Regions from separate parts of the Bounagaea algeriensis genome, predicted to be linked through region 2. Evidence: riboswitches for the same ligand, from Rfam matches in the RefSeq annotation. Region 2 holds a riboswitch; the other holds the start of a gene.

Region 1 (3,351 bases), 210 kb from region 2:
CACGACGTCGAGTCCGAGCTGCTCCTGCAACTGGATCACGTTCCGGATCTCGTCGCGCATCCGCTGCCGGTAGCTCTCCCGATCGATGCTGCCGGCGGTCAACGCGGCCCGCGCCTTGCGCACATCGCCGGTCTGCGGGAACGAACCGATCGTCGTGGTCGGCAACGGCGGCAGCCGCAGCGCCTGCTGCTGGGCCTGCCGACGTTGCGCGTACTCCTCCCGGCGGGCGTCGCCGGGCTTCAGCGCAGCGACCCGGGCGCGTACCCGCTCGTCGTGCACCCGGGCGGCGCGTGCGCGGTCGTCCACGCGGGAGCGCGCTTCGGCCAGCTCGCGGGAGACGCTGTCGCGCCCCTCGTGCAGCGCGCGGTGCAGCGTGACGACTTCCCCGAGCTTCTGCTCGGCGAAGGCCAACCACGAGCGCACCTGCGAATCCAGCTCGGTCTCGGCATCGACGTCGTAGGGCACGTGCAGCAGCGAGCACGAGGTCCCGACCGCCAGTTCGCCCGCGGATCCGCGCAGCCGCTCCGCGGTCTCCAGCGCCCGGTCGAGATCGGTGCGCCAGATGTTGCGCCCGTCGACCAGTCCGGCGACCACCGACTTGCCGCGCAAACCGGTCAGCTTCGGGACCTCCTCCACTGTGGAGGGACTGGAGACGAGATCGAGCGCCAGGCCTTCCACCGGGCTGTCGGCCAGAATCGGCAGCGCTTGGCCGAGATCACCGAAATATCCGGCAACGAGCAGGTTCGGCCGCTCCTGCAGCTCTCCGAGCCGGGCGTAGGCCGAACGCAGCGCCTGCAGCTCGGCCTCGGAGCGGTCCCCGGCGAACGCGGGTTCGTCGAGCTGCACCCACTGGACACCCGCGCGGTGCAGTTCGGCCAGCAGGTCGGCGTAGGCGCTGACGAGATCATCCACTGTGTCCAGCGGAGCGAAACCTTCCGGTGCGTCCTCGGCCGGTTTCGACAGCAGCAGGAAAGTCACCGGCCCGACGACGACCGGGCGGGTGGTCACGCCCTCGTCGGCAGCTTCGCGGTACTGGTCCACCACGGCCGTGTCGGACAGCGCGAACCGCGTGTCCGGGCCGATCTCCGGGACCAGGTAGTGGTAGTTCGTGTCGAACCACTTGGTCATCTCCAGCGGCGGCGTGGATTCGACGCCGCGCGCCATGGCGAAGTACGTGTCGAGCGGGCCCAGGCCCAGCGCGGTGTAGCGGTGCGGCACGGCGCCGAACGTCACCGCTGCGTCGAGCACCTGGTCGTAGTACGAGAACGTGTTGCTCGGCACGGAGGCCAGTCCGGCATCGGCCAGCGTGCGCCAGGCGCCGACGCGGATGTCCCGCGCGGTCGCGCGCAGATCGGCCTCACTGATGCGGGAGTTCCAGTACCGCTCCAGGGCACGTTTGAGTTCTCGGTTCGGACCGATCCGGGGATAGCCCAGGACGGTCGATCCGATGGTGCTGGTCAACGCTTCTCCTCGGTTCGACGACACAGGACGCCGAAGTCCGATGGGGGATGTGCCCGACCATCGGCACGCGGGGTCGCAAACACGGACCGCGCCGGTGCCGATCGTCCGCGGGGTCCTCCCTCGAGACCTCGGACATACGCGCGTCGTGGTGACGCGCGTACCGGTGGCAGGTCTTCGGACTCGCGGGCGTTCTCGGAGTTCGTCCGAGGTTCCTACGCGCCGTCGGCTTCCCAGGCGCTCGGCCCAGTGCCCACCCGACCATCGGCCGGGGACGGCGTTCGTTCCCGCACACCGCTGCGGGGCAGTCCCGGAATCGCACCGGGTTCCCTCTCGCCTCGCACTCCCGTCCGCCGGAAACCCCGGCACGGCAGTGCGAACCACCAGCACGCATGACCTTACCCGCTCGGCGGCCTGTGACAAGACCGCTGCGCCCGCAGCGGCCGCACAGCGGGCTCCGCGCAGCGGGCGCACCCCGCTTGCCGTGGAGTTCCGCAACGGCTCCGGGCGGGACGAGATCCGCGCCACAGGACCGGGGCAACAGGACCGGGGCAACGGGACTGGTCGACGAGACCGGGTCAACCGCCGAACGGCTCGCGCACGTGGTCGACGATGTCGGCCACCGAAGCGATCGTCCGGTCCGGCTGGAACGGGTACTGGCGCGCCGTGTCCTGCCCGGAGAGGCCGGAGAGCACGAGGATCGTGCGCATGCCCGCCTCCATGCCCGAGCGGATGTCGGTGTCCATGCGGTCACCGAGCAGCAGGGTGCGGTCGGCGCTGGCCCCGAGCGTGCGCAGCGCGAAACGCAGCATGAGCGGGTTGGGCTTGCCCACGTAGTACGGCGGTTGCCCGGTCACGCGCTCGACGAGCGCGGCGACCGCACCGGTCGCCGGCAGCGATCCCTCCCGGTCGCGTCCCAGCTCGTCCGGGTTCGTGGCGAGGAACCGCGCACCGTTCTCGATGAGCCGGATGGCCTTGGTGATCGCGCTGAAGCTGTACGTGCGGGTCTCGCCGAGGATGACGTAGTCCGGGTCGTGCTCGGTGAGCACGTAGCCGGCTTCGGTCAGCGCCGTCGTCAGCCCCGGTTCGCCGACGACGTAGGCCGAGCCGCCGGGCCGCTGCTGGGCGACGAAGGAGGCCGTGGCCAGCGCCGAACTCCAGATGGCGTGTTCGGGGAGGTCCAAACCGCAGGTCAGCAGGCGGGCGCGCAGGTCGCGGGGAGTGCAGGCCGAGTCGTTGGTGAACACCAGGTACGGCAGCTCGTGCTGGTGCAGTGCGGTGAGGAACTCCTGCGCTCCGGGCACGACGCGTTGTTCGTCGCGCATGAGCACGCCGTTGAGGTCCATTAGGTAGGTCCAGCGGGCGGTATCGGACACTAACTCTCCAATTGCTGGAAGCTTCGGCATTGCGGGCGGGGAGGAAGTCAACACCGCATGATCCATCGAACCCGATGCGAAGCGCATCCGGGCCCGGTGGCGGTCAGCTGGGCAGGACGCCGTAGCGGGGCGCCGGTGCGCCGGCGAGGTGTTCGCCTCGGCCGGCGCGCTGCTGCGCGTCGGCGATGACGGCTTCGGCGGCCACCCGTTCTTCCCAGCCGCGGGCTTCGCCGCTCTTGCGGGGTTCGATCGTCTTGTACACGTGGAAGAAGTGGCTGATCGCGTTGAGCCGGTGCTGCGGGACGTCCGGCAGGTCGTGCACCGCCTCCATGCGCGGATCGTCCACCGGAACGCAGAGGACCTTGGCGTCGGGACCGCCTTCGTCGCGCATCCAGAACACCGCGATCGGACGCACGCGGACCGCGCACCCCGGGAAGGTCGGGCTGTCGAGCAGGACCATCGCGTCGAGCGGGTCGCCGTCCTCGGCCACGGTCTCCGGGAAGTAGCCGTAGTCGGC
Region 2 (3,351 bases):
TGTCGGGAGCTCAAGCGCAGTCTCGCCCGTCGCCTGCCTGATCTGGGGCTGCGTCCGGAGATGGCGCCCTGGATGGGACTCGGGGTGGTCAAACGGACCGAGGACGCGTACCTGTTGGCCGTGCGGACCCCCGAGGCGGCCTCCGTCAGCGAGGTGCTGGCGCGGGTTTCGGAGGAGGCGCACGAGGAGATCGACGTCCGCGAGGTGGGGCGGGTCGTGCCGCAGCAGGCAGCCGGGGAGTTGCAGCAACGCCGCCGACCGCTGGTTCCGGGATGTTCAGTGGCCCACACCGACGTCACGGCGGGCACGCTCGGCGGGTTCGTGACGGTGCGGGCAGAACCGCACCTGCTGTCGAACAACCACGTGCTCGCCAACAGCGACCAGGGCGCCGTCGGCGACACCGTGCTGCAACCCGGCCCCGCCGACGGCGGGCGGGATCCGGACGACCGCGTCGCCACCCTGGCCGCCAAGGTCGATCTGGTCACCGACCGGCCCAACCTCGTCGACGTCGCCGCCGCGCGGATCGTGGACGACGTGCAGTTCGACGCCACCGCCTACCCGGGCGGGAAGCTGGGGGAACCGCTCGCCGAGGCCCCCGCCGAGGACACCGTCGAGAAGGTGGGGCGCACCACCGGGCACACCACGGGCACCATCACGGCCTTCGAAGTGGACGGTCTGCGCATTTCCTTCCCGGAAGGGCAGATGGTCTTCGACGACCAGATCGAGATCTCCGGGCAGGCCGGCGAGTTCAGCTCCGGAGGCGACTCCGGCTCGGTGATCTGGACCCGCGGCGAGCGACGCCCCGTGGGGCTGCTGTTCGCGGGCAGCAGCCAGGGCGGTCCGGACGGCACGGGACTGACCTACGGCAACCTGTTGACCACCGCGCTGAACGAACTCGGCGCCACCTGGATCGGCGCGGCGTGAGCGGTCTGGAGCAGGCAAGGCGGGCCAAGCGCGATCTCAGCGAACGCTTGGCCACCGTCCCCGGTGTCGTCGGTGTCGGTCTCGCCCGGCAGGAGCGGGGCTACGTGGTCGTGGTGCGTCTGGCGCAGCAGGTGCACGGCATTCCCGACGCGGTCACGGTGACCGACCCTGACGGGCGGGAAAGCGAGGTCGCGGTGCGCTGCCAGGTCGTGGGAACGATCCGGCCCGAGTAGACCGCCGGCACCGCTGCTCCCGCACCGCCGGGCGCCTGCCCGGACAAGCCGGTGCACTGCGGTTTTCCGCCCTGCCTGGCGGTGCCGCGAAAAGCGGGTGCTACGTTGGCCGCGGCCAGTCGAACTCGTGCACGACACGAGTCAGGGAATCCGGTGCGACTCCGGAACTGACGCGCAGCGGTGTGGGCGACGGGCGGAACACGGGCCACTGGAGCGCTGCTTCGGGAAGGCGTCCCGCCCGCAAGACCCCGAGTCCGAAGACCTGCTGGCACTCGGCCCGTGCGGCCGAGGCGTTGTCATGGACCGTGGGCCCGCGGACCGGCCCGTCGACACCGAGGAGCGTTCGTGCGCCTGCCCGCTGCTCTGCACCGTCCCGTCCTGCCGCTGTCCGTGCTGGCCGTGCTCGTGCTGCTGGCCGGCTGCGGCACCGGTGCGCCACCGCAGCAGCCGCCGGCACCGGGCTATCCCCGCGCGGTCGACAACTGCGGCACGCGCACCGAACTGGACCGCCCGCCGCAGCGGGTCGTGTCGCTGAACCAGGGCACCACGGAGATCCTGCTGGCGCTCGGCCTGGGCGAGCGCATCGTCGGCACGTCCATGTGGACCGACCCGCTGCCGCCGCACCTGGCCGAGGCGAACGCGTCGGTGCCGCGCCTGGCCGAGGACATGCCGTCGTTCGAGTCGGTGCTGGCAGCCGACCCCGACTTCGTCGCCGCCTCGTTCGTGTCCACGCTGGGACCCGGCGGAGTGACCACGCGGGAGCAGCTCGCCGACCTCGGCGTGCCGAGCTACCTCTCCCCGGCCGACTGCGCCAAGGACAACAGCGGCTCCGGCGACGGACGGCGGCAGCACCCGCTGTCGATGCACACCATCTACCGCGAGGTCCGCGAACTGGCGGAACTGTTTGACGTGCCCCAACGCGGCGAACAACTCGTCGCCGACCTGCAAGGGCGGATGGACCGCGCCACCCGCGGGCTCGACGCCTCCGACACGTCGCTGGCGTTCTGGTTCGCCAACTCCGAGTCGCCGTACCTGGCGGGCTGCTGCGGCGCGCCCGGCATCATCACCGAGCAGGTGGGCGCGGACAACGCCTTCGCCGACACGCACGCCGAGTGGCCGCAGATCAACTGGGAAACCGTGGCCGCGCGCAACCCGGACGTGCTCGTGCTCGGCGACTTGTCGCGCCGCTCGGAAACGGCCGAGACGGCGCGGGCCAAGATCGCCTTCCTCGAGTCGAACCCGGCCACGGCCACCATGGACGCGGTCAAACACCACCGGTACGTGCAGCTGAGCGGGCAGGCGATGAACCCGTCGATCCGCACCGCGGCCGGGGTGGAGAAGGTCGCCACCCACCTGCGGGGCACCGGAGCGGGCCGGTGAGCGCCACCGCGACACCGACGCGTGCGGCCCGGCGCACGTGGCTGCCACTGCTGCTGGCGGCGGGGTTGGCCGTGCTGGCGGGGTCGGTGGCCGTGGCCATCACCATCGGCCCGGCCGACCTCCGCGTCGGCGACGTGTACTCCACCCTCGCCGCCCGGCTCGGACTCGGCGAGTCGTCGCTGTCGCAGATCCGCGAGGCCATCGTGTGGAACCTGCGCCTGCCGCGCACGCTGCTGGCCGCCGTGTGCGGCGCGGGCCTGGCCACCTGCGGGGCGATCATGCAGTCGCTGCTGCGCAACCCGCTGGCCGACCCGTTCGTGCTGGGCGTGTCCTCCGGCGCGTCGACCGGAGCGGTGCTGGTGCTCGTGCTCGGCCTCGGCGGCGGCGTGGTGTCGATGTCGGCCGGCGCGTTCGCCGGTGCCGTCGGTTCGTTCGCGTTCGTGCTGGTGCTGTCGCACCTGCTCGGCGGCACCACCGACCGGGTGGTGCTGTCCGGAGTGGCGGCGATGCAACTGTTCTCGGCGGTGACCTCGTTCATCGTGCTCACCTCGGCCGATGCGCAAACCACGCGCGGAGTGATGTTCTGGCTGCTCGGCTCGCTCGGCAACGCCGAGTGGACCGAAGTGGGCACCTGCGCCGCGGCGCTGGCCGCGGCGCTGGCGATCTGCGGCGGGCACGCCCGCCCGCTGGACGCGTTCGCCTTCGGCGAGGACGCCGCGGCCACCCTCGGGGTGGCGGTGGGGCGCACGCGGTTGGTGCTGCTGTGCACCACGGCGCTGCTGACCGCGGTGGTCGTCAGCGCCGTCGGCGCGGT

What was found. A riboswitch is a leader RNA that binds a small molecule or an ion and turns the genes downstream of it on or off. The one in region 2 is predicted to bind cobalamin.
Region 1: linked by a shared signal. The riboswitch ahead of metE (5-methyltetrahydropteroyltriglutamate--homocysteine S-methyltransferase) and the one ahead of ACVGV2_RS09675 (ABC transporter substrate-binding protein) in region 2 are both predicted to bind cobalamin.

Annotation. Positions count from the first base shown of each region.
Region 1 is NZ_CM137102.1:2,347,574-2,350,924, reverse strand. Features, by position in the region: gene metE (5-methyltetrahydropteroyltriglutamate--homocysteine S-methyltransferase) at 1-1,461, opposite strand, end outside; cobalamin riboswitch at 1,610-1,837, opposite strand; gene ACVGV2_RS10660 (HAD-IIA family hydrolase) at 2,037-2,864, opposite strand; gene ACVGV2_RS10655 (inorganic diphosphatase) at 2,938-3,351, opposite strand, start outside.
Region 2 is NZ_CM137102.1:2,142,095-2,145,445, reverse strand. Features, by position in the region: gene ACVGV2_RS09685 (Nal1-like putative serine protease) at 1-924, shown strand, start outside; gene ACVGV2_RS09680 (hypothetical protein) at 921-1,157, shown strand; cobalamin riboswitch at 1,258-1,441, shown strand; gene ACVGV2_RS09675 (ABC transporter substrate-binding protein) at 1,509-2,537, shown strand; gene ACVGV2_RS09670 (FecCD family ABC transporter permease) at 2,534-3,351, shown strand, end outside.